One region of the Streptomyces sp. NPDC001532 genome, then DNA from elsewhere that is predicted to be linked to it. Evidence: predicted binding sites of a transcription regulator. Region 1 holds the regulator's gene; the other holds the start of a gene.
The links. Region 1 encodes HrcA, which represses chaperone genes, less so after heat shock. Its sites were predicted from a motif close to TTNGCACTCNGNNNNNCNGAGTGCNAA; they were not measured.
Positions count from the first base shown of each region.

Region 2: a site for HrcA is predicted at 3,462-3,488, ahead of groES (co-chaperone GroES). Genes of this name have one in related genera too.

Region 1 covers NZ_JBEPAL010000001.1:112,469-119,504, forward strand. Annotated here, with positions in the region: gene ABT232_RS00520 (S41 family peptidase) at 1-920, opposite strand, end outside; gene ABT232_RS00525 (hypothetical protein) at 966-1,451, opposite strand; gene ABT232_RS00530 (hypothetical protein) at 1,591-1,965, shown strand; gene ABT232_RS00535 (16S rRNA (uracil(1498)-N(3))-methyltransferase) at 1,976-2,725, opposite strand; gene ABT232_RS00540 (nitronate monooxygenase) at 2,722-3,795, opposite strand; gene dnaJ (molecular chaperone DnaJ) at 3,928-5,064, opposite strand; gene hrcA (heat-inducible transcriptional repressor HrcA) at 5,065-6,081, opposite strand; gene ABT232_RS00555 (MBL fold metallo-hydrolase) at 6,245-6,976, shown strand; gene ABT232_RS00560 (DUF3097 domain-containing protein) at 7,009-7,036, shown strand, end outside.
Region 2 covers NZ_JBEPAL010000006.1:48,307-55,342, reverse strand. Annotated here, with positions in the region: gene ABT232_RS08160 (RNA polymerase sigma factor) at 1-321, shown strand, start outside; gene ABT232_RS08155 (class I SAM-dependent methyltransferase) at 398-1,576, opposite strand; gene ABT232_RS08150 (polysaccharide deacetylase family protein) at 1,679-2,602, shown strand; gene ABT232_RS08145 (polysaccharide deacetylase family protein) at 2,599-3,393, shown strand; gene groES (co-chaperone GroES) at 3,635-3,943, shown strand; gene groL (chaperonin GroEL) at 4,069-5,697, shown strand; gene ABT232_RS08130 (ester cyclase) at 5,861-6,568, opposite strand; gene ABT232_RS08125 (hypothetical protein) at 6,671-7,036, shown strand, end outside.

The DNA.
Region 1 (7,036 bases):
CCGCGCACGGCGACCGTGCTGCCGCGCGCGGTGTGGTCGGGAGCGGCCGCCCCGAACCAGCGGGCGGCGTTCACCTGGTACGGCTGCCGGTCGGTGCGCTGCCCGCCGAGCCGGATGTCGAGCCGGCGCGGCTCGGCGCCGTCGAGGTCGTCCAGCAGCCACAGTTCACCGGCGGCGGAGTAGACGACGCGGCTGCCGTCGCTCGCGGCGTGCCGGGCGTAGAAGCCGCCGAGGGGCGTGTGGCGGCGCAGGTCGGAGCCGTCGGCGAGGGAGGAGTAGACGGCGCCGGTGCCCTCGTGGTCGGAGAGGAAGGCGATCCGCTCGCCGGCCCAGAACGGGTACTCGATGTTCCCGTCCAGCTCCTCGTGCAGCCGGACGAACTCCCCGTCACCGCCGCGGTCGATCCACAGCTTGCCCGCCGTGCCGCCCCGGTACCGCTTCCACCAGGCGGCCTCGCGTCCCATCGGCGCGGACAGCAGCACCGTGTGCGGGCCGTGGGCGACGTCGCCGACGGGTCCGTACGGCAGCCGGCGGGAGGGGCCGCCGTCGAGCGGGACGGCGTGCGCCCAGCTGCGGCGCAGGCTGGCCTCGCCGTGGGTGGTGAGGGCGAGGACCTGCCCGTCGGAGGTCCAGCCGCGCACCTGGGTGCGCCAACTGCCCCAGTAGGTGAGCCGCTTGGACGGGCCGCCGTCGACGGGCGCGATGTGCACCTCGGGGGCGCCGTCGCGGGTGGAGGTCCAGGCGACGGTGGTGCCGTCGGGCGAGATGCGCGGCTGGTTCACCGGCATGTTGTCGGCGCTGACCCGCCAGGCCCGTCCGCCGTCGAGCGGTGCGAGCCACACGTCGTCCTCGGCGGTGAAGGCGACCAACTCGCCGTGCGGATGCGGAAATCGGAGATACCCCGGCGTCGGCTGTGTCACCCGATCACCCTATGCAGCCGCGGCCTCGCCGAACAGCGGTTTCGATCACTTCCCCGCGGGCCGGCACTGCGGGTCGCTCTGGCACCAGACGGTCCGGGTGACGGTCACCGTGACGTTCGGCTCGGGGCCGGAGCCGGGCGGCTGGTTCACCGGCGGGGTGCTCGGCGCGTCGCAGTCGCCGAGGCCCTTGACGTGGAACCACTCCTTGCCGTCCACTTTGGCGACGATGTCCCCGCGCACGCAGCGGCCGTTCACCGCGCGGGTCACCTTCCCGGTGACGGTGATGTCCTTGCCGTCGGAGGTCTCGCCCTCGCAGTCGACGTCGGCGACGGTGTCCTCGCTCGCGGTGGGCGTCGAGCGGCCGTCGTCCCCGAAGTCCGCGGTGCAGCTGAGCCATTGCACGTCGGCCTTCTGCCGCTCCAGCTCCCGGGTCACGGTCTCGTCCGTCGTGTACGCCACGGTCGCCGCGCTGAGCCCGCCCGGATCACACGCCACGGCCCCGCCCACGGCCACCACCGCCAGCGACGCCATCGCGACCGCCCGGCGTGCGCCCGACCGCCCCCGAACCCGCCTCAACACCCCCATGAAGGGCATGCTGCCACCGCCTCGCCGGTCGCGGAAGAGGGCTTACGGCCACGCACCGCGGTGCCCGGTCTCCTGGCCTGGCGGCATGCGCAAGAAGGGCAGTCCGAGGAAGCTCGTGGTGGACGAGGCGGCGACGTATCTGTGGGCCGTCCGGCACCGGCACGGCGGCGCCGGACGACCGTGCGAGGAGGTGCTCGGTCTGCACCGGGACGGAAGGCGGACACGGATCGTCTTCCGGCAGGGGCCCGGCCGGTCGGTGGAGGGCGGCTACCAGCCCGGCGGACATGTGATCGACGAGCACGGCAACGGGCTCAACCTGAATCAGCCGGGCAGCGTGCGCGCGCTCGTCGACGAGGCCGTCCGGCGCGGACTGCTGCCCGCCGCCGAGGCCTCGCGGGAGCTGGACGGCTGGGATCTGCTGCCGGCCGCCGCCGCACGCGCGGCGGCCTCCCGGCGGTAGCAGCCGCGGGTCAGGACCAGCGGCCCGTGCGGCCGAGGAGGAGGGCGGTGGCCGCGGTGCCGGCGGTCGAGGTGCGCAGCACGCTCCGGCCGAGGACGTACGCCTTCGCGCCGGCCTCCCGGAACAGCGCCAACTCGTCGGCTGCGACGCCTCCTTCGGGGCCGACGACCAGCACGATCTCGCCCTGCTCGGGCAGTTCGGCGGTGGCCAGCGGCTCGCTGCCGTGCTCGAAGTCGGAGTGCAGCACGGCGGCGAAGTCGGCCTTCGCGAGCAGCGCGGCGACCTGCTTGGTCGTCGCCGTGTCCGCGACCTCGGGGAAGCGGACCCGGCGGGACTGCTTGCCGGCCTCGCGGGCGGTGGCCCGCCACTTGGAAAGGGACTTCAGCCCCCGGTCGCCCTTCCACTGCGTGATGCAGCGGGCGGCCTGCCAGGGCACGATCGCGTCGACGCCGACCTCGGTCATGGTCTCCACGGCGACTTCCCCGCGGTCGCCCTTGGGCAGCGCCTGGACCACGGTGATCCGGGGCTGCTCCGGCGGCTCCTCGGAGTACGAGTCCAGCTGCACGATCAGCCGGTCCTTGCCCTCGGTGCCGAGCACCACGCAGTCCGCCCAGCGTCCGGCGCCGTCGGTGAGGACGACGTCCTCGCCCGGCTGGAGCCGCTTCACCGAGACGGCGTGCCGTCCCTCGGGGCCGTCGAGGACGTACCGGCCGCCGCCTCCCGCGTCGAAGTGCTCGACCACGAACACCGGTGCCGTCATCGCGCGCCACCGCCCGACAACGCTGTCCGCGCCGCCGCCAGTTCGGCCGCCAGCACCTCCACCAGCTGACCGGCGGGCAGCTCGCGGGCCATCCGGTGGCCCTGTCCCGCCCACAGCGCCATGCCCTGCGCGTCGCCGGCCTTGGCGGCGGCCTTGCGCAGCGGCGAGGTGAGGTGGTGGACCTCCGGGTAGGCGGCGGGGGCGTAGGGCCCGTGCTCGCGCATGAACCGGTTGACCAGTCCGCGCGCGGGCCGGCCGGAGAAGGCGCGGGTGAGTTCGGTGCGCGTGAACAGCGGGTTGGTCAGCGCCTGCTTGTGCACGGCCTGCGCGCCGGACTCGGGGGTGGCGAGGAAGGCGGTGCCGAGCTGGGCGGCGCTCGCGCCCGCGGCGAGGGCGGCGGCGATCTGGCTGCCGCGCATGATGCCACCCGCGGCGACGAGGGGCAGCCGGACCGCCTCGCGGATCTGGGCGATCAGGGAGAGCAGTCCGACGCCGGAGCCGTCGTTCTCGGGGATGTCGCGGTGGGTGCCCTGGTGGCCGCCGGCCTCCACGCCCTGCACGATCACCGCGTCGGCGCCGGCCTGTTCGACGGCGCGGGCCTCGTCGGCGGTGGTGGCGGTGACGAGGGTGAAGGTGCCGGCCCGGCGCAGCGCGTCCAGGGCGTCCCGGCCGGGGACGCCGAAGTGGAACGACACCACCGGCACCGGGTTGTCCAGCAGCACCGCGAGCTTGGCGTCGTAGCCGTCGTCCCGGCCGCTGTCCCGGTCGCCCAGCTCGGTCTCGTACCAGGCGGCCTCGCCGGCCAGCTGATGGGCGTAGACGTCGACGGCTGCGGGGTCCGCGTACTCCGGCTGCGGCAGGAAGAGGTTCACGCCGAAGGGGCGGCCCGTCAGCCCCCGCAGCTGCTTGATCTCCTGGTACATGCCGTCGGCCGTCTTGTACCCGGCGGCCAGAAATCCAAGCCCCCCGGCCTCGGACACGGCGGCGGCGAGCCGCGGCACGGAGACGCCGCCCGCCATGGGGGCCTGCACGATCGGATGGGGGAAGAGATCGGTCAGTGCGGAGGACATGACGGCATGTTGTCACGTCCTCCGATCAAGTCCGAATCCGGCCACCCTCCGGCATGTGCCGGAGGCATCACCGCGGCTCAGACCCCGCGCGAGAGGCTCCCGGCGCCCTTCGAGAGCGCCGGGCCGGCCGCCTCAGCGGCCGTTGAACGCGTCCTTCAGCCGCGAGAACAGTCCCTGCTGACCCGGCTGGAACTGTCCCGTCGGACGCTCCTCGCCGCGCAGCTTGGCCAGCTCCCGCAGCAGGCGCTCCTGCTCCGGGTCGAGCTTGTTCGGGGTCTGCACCTCGACGTGCACGATGAGGTCGCCCCGGCCGCCGCCGCGCAGGTGGGTGACGCCACGGCCGTGCAGCGGGATCGACTGACCGGACTGGGTGCCCGGACGGATGTCGACCTCCTCCATGCCGTCCAGCGTCTCCAGCGGCACCTTGGTGCCGAGGGCCGCCGCCGTCATCGGGATCGTCACCGTGCAGTGCAGGTCGTCGCCGCGCCGCTGGAAGGTCGGGTGCGGCAGCTCGTGGATCTCCACGTACAGGTCGCCCGCGGGGCCTCCGCCCGGACCGACCTCGCCCTCGCCGGCGAGCTGGATCCGCGTGCCGTTGTCGACACCGGCCGGGATCTTCACGGTCAGCGTGCGGCGGGACCGCACCCGGCCGTCGCCCGCGCACTCCGGGCACGGGTTCGGCACGACCGTGCCGAAGCCCTGGCACTGGGGGCAGGGCCGCGAGGTCATGACCTGGCCCAGGAAGGACCGGGTGACCTGCGAGACCTCACCGCGGCCGCGGCACATGTCACAGGTCTGCGCCGAGGTGCCCGGCGCCGCGCCCTCGCCGCTGCACGTGGTGCAGACGATCGCGGTGTCGACCTGGATGTCCTTGGTCGTCCCGAAGGCCGCCTCGTCCAGCTCGACCTCGATGCGGATCATCGCGTCCTGGCCCCGGCGGGTCCGCGAGCGCGGTCCGCGCTGCGACGCCGTGCCGAAGAACGCGTCCATGATGTCCGAGAAGTTCCCGAAGCCGCCCGCGCCGAAGCCGCCGGCACCCGCGCCGCCGCTCTGCGACAGCGGGTCGCCGCCGAGGTCGTAGACCTGCTTCTTCTGCGGGTCCGACAACACCTCGTAAGCGGCGTTGATCTCCTTGAACCGCTCCTGGGTCTTCGGATCGGGGTTGACGTCCGGGTGCAGCTCGCGGGCGAGCCGCCGGAAGGCCTTCTTGATCTCTTCCTGCGACGCGTCGCGGCGCACGCCGAGAACGGCGTAATAGTCCGTGGCCACTTACGACTCCGCCAGGATCTGTCCGACGTACCGTGCCACCGCTCGTACCGCTCCCATCGTTCCCGGGTAATCCATGCGGGTCGGTCCGACCACGCCGAGCTTGGCGACTGCCTCGCCGCCCGAACCGTAGCCGACCGACACCACCGACGTGGAGTTGAGTCCCTCGTGGGCGTTCTCGTGACCGATGCGCACGGTCATGCCCGAATCCTTCGCCTCGCCCAGCAGCTTGAGGAGCACCACCTGCTCCTCCAGCGCCTCCAGGACGGGCCGGATGGTGAGGGGGAAGTCATGCCCGAAGCGGGTCAGATTGGCGGTACCGCCGATCATCAGCCGCTCCTCGGTCTGCTCGACCAGCGTCTCCAGCAGCGTGGCGAGCACCGTCTGGACGGTACCGCGATCCTCCGGTTCGAAGCCCTCGGGCAGATCCTGCACCAACTGCGGCACATCCGTGAAGCGGCGGCCGGCGACCCGGCTGTTCAGCCGCGCCCGCAGATCCGCCAGGGACGTCTCGCCGAACGGCGCCGGGCAGTCGATCATCCGCTGCTCGACCCGGCCGGTGTCGGTGATCAGGACCAGCATCACGCGCGCCGGCGCCATCGACAGCAGCTCCACATGCCGCACCGTGGACCGGGTCAGCGACGGATACTGCACGACCGCGACCTGCCGGGTGAGCTGCGCGAGCAGCCGTACCGTGCGCGCCACGACGTCGTCGAGGTCGACGGCGCCGTCGAGGAAGTTCTGGATCGCGCGCCGCTCGGGCGCGGTGAGCGGCTTGACCTCGGCGAGCTTGTCGACGAAGAGCCGGTAGCCCTTGTCGGTGGGGATGCGCCCGGCACTGGTGTGCGGCTGGGCGATGTACCCCTCGTCCTCCAGGGCGGCCATGTCGTTGCGGACCGTGGCCGGCGAGACGCCGAGGCTGTGCCGCTCGGTGAGCGCCTTGGAGCCGACCGGCTCCTCGGTTCCGACGTAGTCCTGGACGATGGCGCGCAGCACCTGAAGCCGTCGTTCACTGAGCATCCGCGCACACCTCCAGCGGTACGTCCCCTTGGCGCTCCCCCTGGCACTCTGCGCATGCGAGTGCCAGCCTTACCCGGCCCAGTGTACGGCTGTCGGGTACGCCCCGGGCAAGGCCGGTCCGGCCGGCTCGTACCCGCGGGGGCGTCACGGTTAGCGTCGCGGTATGACGGTGACTTGGGAAGACCTGGGGTGGGAACGGCTCACGACCGGCGTCGGCCGCTGCCGCCTGCCGGGCTGGGACTGCACGGCCGGACTGGTGCTGGGGCACGGTACGGCGCTGCTGATCGACGCGGGTTCCAGCCTCGCGGAGGGCGCGCGGCTGCGCACCGAGGCGGAGGAACTGGCCGGCCGGCGTGTGACCCATCTCGCGCTCACCCATCCGCACTTCGACCATGTCTTCGGCGCGGCGGCGCTGGCCGGCGCGGAGGTGTTCGGGGCGGTCGGCGTGGAGACCGCGCTGACGTCCCGGCGGGCGCGCGCGGAGCTGCGGGCGGACGCGATCCGCAACGGCCTGGCGGAGCCGGCGGCGACGGAGGCCGCGGACACCCTCGTCGCACCCCGCCACCACGTCTCCGGCGAGTGGACCCTGGACCTCGGCGACGGGCAGCAGGTGCTGCTGGCCAACGTCGGCCCCGGGCACACCGCCCACGACCTCGTCGTCCTCGTGCCCGGCGACCCGGAGGTGGTCTTCTGCGGCGACCTGGTCGAGGAGTCCGGCGAGCCGCAGGCGGGCCCCGACGCCGTGCCGTCGCGCTGGCCGGACGCCCTGGACCGGCTGCTGTCCTTCGGCGGCGAGGACGCGCGGTACGTGCCGGGGCACGGGGCGGTGGTGGACGCGGCCTTCGTCCGCCGGCAGCGCGACGCACTCGCGGCCCGCTTCGGCGTGTCGCGCTGAGCGGGCCCGATGCCGTCCATATCGTCATCCGAATGCGCCAGTATTCCTCCGACCTGACCC
Region 2 (7,036 bases), on a different contig from region 1:
TACACGTACGAGGAGACCGACTGGCGCAGCATCGCCGCCCTGTACGCCCTGCTCGCCGCCCGCGCCCCCTCCCCGGTCGTCGAACTCAACCGCGCGGTGGCCGTCGCCATGACCGAGGGCCCCGGACCCGCCCTCGCCCTCGTCGACACCCTCGCCCCCGCCCTGCGCGACTACCACCTGCTGCCGAGCGTCCGCGGTGACCTCCTGGCCCGCCTCGGCCGCACCGAGGAGGCCCGCGCGGAGTTCGCCCGCGCGGCGACCCTGACCCGCAACACCCGCGAGCGCGAACTGCTGGAGCGCCGGGCCCGCGAGTGCGGTTAGGGCCTGTCTGACGATTCCCGCCTGCTCCGCGGCGCCTGGCACGCGCGCTCGCCGCGTTGCCGAATCACCGACGTGGCTACGCCGCCGGGTGGCCCAGCAGCATCGTCGGGGCTCCCGCCACCCGGGTCAGGAAGACCGTCACGGCGTTCTTGCCATGGGGTCTGGGCAGGGCCTTGCGGCGCAGCTCCTCCGGTTCGACCGCCGAGCCGCGCTTCTTGACGGTGAGGACGCCGACCTGGCGCTCGCGCAGCAGTGCCTTCAGCTTCTTGACGTTGAAGGGCAGCCGGTCGGTGATCTCGTAGGCGGTGGCGTACGGGGTCGGCCGCAGCGCGTCGGCCGTGATGTACGCGATGGTCTCGTCGAGGAGCCCGCCGTCCAGTTCGGCGGCCGCCTCGGCGACCAGATGCGCCCGGATGACCGCGCCGTCGGGCTCGTAGAGGTACCGGCCGAGCGGTCGCACCGCCGGGTCCGGCAGGCCGCGCGAGAGCAGGGTGCGCGGCCCGGGCAGCAGGGTGGCGCGCACCCGTCCGGGCTCGGTGCCGAACCACAGCACCGCCTCCTTCACGTCCCCGCCGTCCGAGATCCACTCGGCCTCGGCGGCCTCCGGCACCACCTCGTGCGGGATGCCGGGAGCCACCTTGAGGGCGGCGTGCGGGGCCCGCCGGGCGGTCTCCACGGCCCAGGACAGCGGCGGCGAGTAGGCCTCCGGGTCGAAGATCCGCCCGCCCGCCCGGCCACCGCCGCGCCGGGCCGGGTCGACGAACACGGCGTCGTGCCCGGCGGTGTCCACCTCGGTGACGTCCGCCTCCCGCACCTCGATCAGCTCCGCCAGCCCCAGCGCCTCGGCGTTGGCCCGCGCGACCGCCGCCGTCAGCGGGTCCCGGTCGACGGCGAGCACCCGGATCCCGGCCCGCGCCAGCGCGATCGCGTCCCCGCCGATCCCGCAGCACAGGTCGGCCAGCGAGGTCACGCCGAGCTCGCGCATCCGCCGTGCCCGGTACGCGGCGACGCTCGCCCGGGTCGACTGCTCCACCCCGTTGGGCGTGAAGAACATCCGCTCGGCGTCCGCGGCCCCGAACTTGGCCACGGCCCGCTGCCGCAGCCGCGCCTGGCCCAGCGCCGCCGACACCAGCTCGGCCGGGTGGTCGCGGCGCAGCCGGGTGGCGACGGCGAGCTCGCGGGCGGGGTCGGTGCCGCGCACCTCGTCGAGGAGGGCGCGGCCCTCGGGGGTGCGCAGGGCGTTCAGGTCGTTCACCGGGTTGTTCACCGGCTCATTGTCGGCCAGTCGGTGGACGGTGTGCCGCCGGTGGCGGTGTCGGCCGGGGTGCGGGGCCGGCGGCTGAGAAGATCCGGCAGCATGCGACAAGTCGTACAAAATGAAAAGCGCGGGGTGGTTGGTCTCCGTACCGGCGTCGTCGCCCTCGCCGCCGCGGCTCTCGTCTCCGGCTGCGCCCTGGGCGGCGGCGGGGCGGCCGAACCCGCCTCCGGCCAGCAGCGGCCCCTCCAGGCGCCCGCGGCCCGCGCGCTCGACGCCTACGCCTCCCGGTTGCAGGCCGAGCACGCCGCCCGCGCGGCCGCCGCGAAGCGCTGGGGCCTGACGCGGGTCCCGCTCAAGGCCCCGCCGCCCCCGGCGAAGAAGCCGCGGATCACCACCCGCGACGGCTTCGAAGTCGACCGGCACCGGGAGCTGGGCCTGCCCCCGGTCTTCACCACCGTCCCCACCGAGGACAAGGTCGTCTTCCTCACCATCGACGACGGCGCCGAGAAGGACCCGGCGTTCCTGCGGATGATGAGCGAGCTGAAGATCCCGTACACCGCCTTCCTCAGCGACTACCTGGTGAAGGAGGACTACGGCTACTTCGCGCGGATGCAGGACGCCGGAGCGCCGCTCAACAACCACACCCTCCACCACCCGTACCTGCCGGGGCTGTCCTACGCGCAGCAGAAGCGCGAGATCTGCGGCATGCAGGACGTCATCGAGGAGCGCTACGGCAAGCGCCCCCTGCTCTTCCGCCCGCCCTTCGGCAACTACAACCAGGACACCCTGCGCGCCGCCAAGACCTGCGGTGTGCGGTACGCGCCGCTGTGGAACGAGGAGGTCTTCGTCGATCGCTGGGAGTACCGCGAGTGGGACCGGCGGATCCGCCGCGGCGACATCGTCCTCAGCCACTTCCGCGGCAAGGGCGACTGGCAGGGCACCATGCCCGACATGGTCCGCCGGTTCCTGGAGAAGGTCACCGCCGAGGGGTACGCCGTGGCCCGCCTGGAGGACTACCTGTGAGGCCGGGCCGGCGGACGGCCGCGGCGGCGCTGTCCCTGCTCCTCCTGCTGGTGAGCGGCTGCGCCGCCACGGCGGGAGTGCGCGGGGCGCCCGGCTCGGCACCGGACCGCCGGGACCCGTCCTCGCCGCCGTACCTGCGCTGGGGCCTCGCCGAACCGCTGGCCCCACCGCCCGTGCCCCCGGCCCGGCCCGCCCCGCCCGCACCGGGCCCACCGCCGGTCGTCGACCGCGTCGCCACCCGCGACAAGGTCGTCTTCCTCACCTACGACGACGGCGCCGAGAAGGACCCCCGCTTCGTCGACCTGGTCCGCGAACTGCGCCTGCCGGTCACCATGTTCCTCACCGACAGCGTCGCCGGCCCCGGCTACGCCCACTTCGCCCGTCTGCGCTCGGTCGGCGCCGGCCTGCAGAACCACACCCTCGACCACGCCGCCCTGCGCGGCCTGCCCTACGCCGGCCAGCGCGCCGAGATCTGCGGCCAGCAGCGCAAGCTCCAGGCCCGCTTCGGCCTGCGCCCCCACCTCTTCCGGCCGCCGTACGGCACCTACGACGCCACCACGCTCCGGGCGGCCGCCGACTGCGGTGTGCGCGCGGTGGTCCTTTGGCGCGCCACCATGACCGCCGCCGACCTCGCCTACACCACCGGCGCCCGCCGACTGCGCCCCGGCGACATCATCGCCGTCCCGGCGACGGAGACCCTGACGCCGAGTCTCAAGGAGCGCACGGTGCGGCTGCTGCGGCGGATCCAGGAGGCGGGCCTGACGGTGGGAAACCTGGAGCACTACCTGTAGGAGAGCCGGGCGGGAGCCCAGGAGAACCCACGCTCACAGGTGAACTCCGCGGGCGCGACGCACGGCAATTGGCACTCCGCTTGACCGAGTGCTAATCGCGGTCATAGTCTCAGGTCTGGCACTCCCCCCTGGAGAGTGCCAAACACGCGACGGGCAGGTCCGGCACCCGCGACGACGGATCCACCTGGTCGCCACCTCAGACAGTTAACCCCGTGAGATCTCCGAAGGGGGAGGTCGGATCGTGACGACCACCAGCTCCAAGGTTGCCATCAAGCCGCTCGAGGACCGCATCGTGGTCCAGCCGCTCGACGCCGAGCAGACCACCGCCTCTGGCCTGGTCATCCCGGACACCGCCAAGGAGAAGCCCCAGGAGGGCGTCGTCCTGGCCGTGGGCCCGGGCCGCTTCGAGGACGGCAACCGTCTTCCGCTCGACGTCTCCGTCGGCGACGTCGTGCTCTACAGCAAGTACGGCGGCACCGAGGTGAAGTACAACGGCGAGGAGTACCTCGTCCTCTCGGCCCGCGACGTTCTCGCGATCATCGAGAAGTAGTCCCACCGGCTTCACCCGAGGCACTTTGCTTCAGCTGCGCCCCTGGCCCCCCGCGACCCCTAAGAAGCCGGGCGCCCGGGGCGCAGTTTCTTTACCCCTGACTTTCCGAGAGGGCTCCCGCTGCCATGGCGAAGATCCTGAAGTTCGACGAGGACGCCCGTCGCGCCCTTGAGCGCGGCGTCAACAAGCTTGCCGACACGGTGAAGGTGACGATCGGCCCCAAGGGCCGCAACGTCGTCATCGACAAGAAGTTCGGTGCCCCCACCATCACCAACGACGGTGTCACCATCGCCCGCGAGGTCGAGGTCGAGGACCCGTACGAGAACCTGGGCGCCCAGCTGGTGAAGGAGGTGGCGACCAAGACCAACGACATCGCTGGTGACGGCACCACCACCGCCACCGTCCTGGCCCAGGCCCTGGTGCGCGAGGGTCTGAAGAACGTCGCCGCCGGCGCCTCCCCGGCCGCCCTCAAGAAGGGCATCGACGCCGCGGTCAAGGCCGTCTCCGACGAGCTGCTGGCGACCGCCCGCCCGATCGACGAGAAGTCCGACATCGCCGCCGTCGCCGCGCTGTCCGCCCAGGACCAGCAGGTCGGCGAGCTCATCGCCGAGGCGATGGACAAGGTCGGCAAGGACGGTGTCATCACCGTCGAGGAGTCCAACACCTTCGGCCTGGAGCTGGACTTCACCGAGGGCATGGCCTTCGACAAGGGCTACCTGTCCCCGTACTTCGTGACGGACCAGGAGCGCATGGAAGCGGTCCTGGAGGACCCGTACATCCTCATCCACCAGGGCAAGATCTCCGCCATCGCGGACCTCCTGCCGCTGCTGGAGAAGATCATCCAGTCGAACGCCTCCAAGCCGCTGCTGATCATCGCCGAGGACGTCGAGGGCGAGGCGCTCTCCACCCTCGTCGTGAACAAGATCCGCGGCACCTTCAACGCCACCGCCGTCAAGGCGCCCGGCTTCGGCGACCGCCGCAAGGCGATGCTCCAGGACATGGCCGTCCTCACCGGCGCCACCGTCATCTCCGAGGAGGTCGGCCTCAAGCTCGACCAGGTCGGTCTGGACATCCTCGGCAGCGCCCGCCGCGTCACCGTCACCAAGGACGACACCACCATCGTCGACGGTGCCGGCAAGTCCGAGGACGTGCAGGGCCGCGTCGCGCAGATCAAGGCCGAGATCGAGAACACCGACTCCGACTGGGACCGCGAGAAGCTCCAGGAGCGCCTCGCGAAGCTGGCCGGCGGCGTGTGCGTGATCAAGGTCGGCGCCGCCACCGAGGTGGAGCTGAAGGAGAAGAAGCACCGTCTGGAGGACGCCATCTCCGCGACCCGCGCCGCGGTCGAGGAGGGCATCGTCTCCGGTGGTGGCTCCGCTCTGGTCCACGCCGTGAAGGTCCTGGAGGGCAACCTCGGCAAGACCGGCGACGAGGCCACCGGTGTCTCCGTCGTCCGCCGCGCCGCCGTCGAGCCGCTGCGCTGGATCGCCGAGAACGCCGGCCTGGAGGGTTACGTCATCACCTCCAAGGTCGCCGAGCTCGACAAGGGCCAGGGCTTCAACGCCGCCACCGGTGAGTACGGCGACCTGGTCAAGGCCGGCGTCATCGACCCGGTCAAGGTCACCCGCTCCGCCCTGGAGAACGCCGCCTCCATCGCCTCCCTGCTGCTCACGACCGAGACCCTGGTCGTCGAGAAGAAGGAAGAGGAGCCGGAGGCCGCCGGCCACGGCCACAGCCACGGCCACGCGCACTGACGCGACACCGCGGTCAGCAGGAAGGCCCGGCACCCGATGGGTGCCGGGCCTTCCCGTTTCCCCTCGCGGGTCATGAAGCACCGCGGTCGACGGAAGCACCGGGGTCGACGGAAGCACCGCGGGTCGACGGGAGCGGGTCGGGGTGAGCGCAGGCGCTGAGGCGCTAACGCTCCAGCTCCTCGAACATCCCCAGCTGCTCCATCAGCCCCATCCGGTCGTACTCCCACCAGCCCTCGACGATCTTCCCGTCCTTGCCGCAGCGGAAGACGGTCGTGCCGCTCATGGTGACTTCCCGCCCGGTGGCCGTGATGCCCAGGAACTCACCCTTGTGCGTCGCCTTCCAGAACCACCGCGCGCACACCCGGTCGCCCTCGGCGATCAGATCCTCCACGCTGAACCGGAAGTCGAAGCCGTCGCGCCAGACCCGCAGCTGCCGCCGCATGTGATCCATCCCGATCACGTCCTGGTCGTTCGCCGGATCGTGGTCGTGGTAGTGCTCCGCCATCACCTCGTCCAGCGGCGGCAGCTCCCCGGCCCTGCCCAGCAGCTCGAAGAACCGCCGCACCGTGCCGGTGGACAACTGCTCGTCCCGCACCACGTCCAGATCTGTGAACGTCGGCATCTCGTCGCAGAGCGCGACCATGTCCCGGAAGATCCGGTCCGTCTCCGGCAGATTGGAATTCCGCATCGCCTCCTCGTACGACGGGAACTCCACGATCTCGATGAAGTGCGACGCGTCCGAGCGGTCCTTGCCGATCAGGCTGTGCGTCGCCGTGCGTTTCCCCTTGGTCTGGTCGACCCACCTGTCCATCAGCCGGTCGATCTCCTCGAACCGACTGGTCTTGCAGTCGATGACCTGCACAAAAGTCATGTCGCCGCCTCCGGCCCCCCTGGGTCCGGCTGAACGTCTACATTCTCCCACCGCGACGCCGACGCGCCCCTTGCGCGGCGCCTGGTTTGGCATCATGACGCCATGCGCTGGTGGGGGAGGCGGTCGGTGGCCGCGGGCCGGGACATCGGGGTGGCGGTCACCGGCGACGGCAACCAGGTCCACCTGACCCCGCCCGTCCGCTCGGCGTACTGGGAACAGGTCCGCCGTATCGCGCCGCCGGAACTCGTCGGCCGTGAGAGCGAGCTGACGGAACTGGCCGCCTTCTGCTGCGCCGACTCCGGGCCCGCGTACGCCTGGTGGCGCGCCGGCGCCTGGGCGGGCAAGACGGCACTGCTCGCCTGGTTCGCGCTGCGTCCGCCGACCGGTGTGCGGATCGTCCCGTTCTTCGTCACGGCCCGCCTCGGCGCCCAGAACGACGTGACGGCCTACGTCGACGTCGTCCTCGAA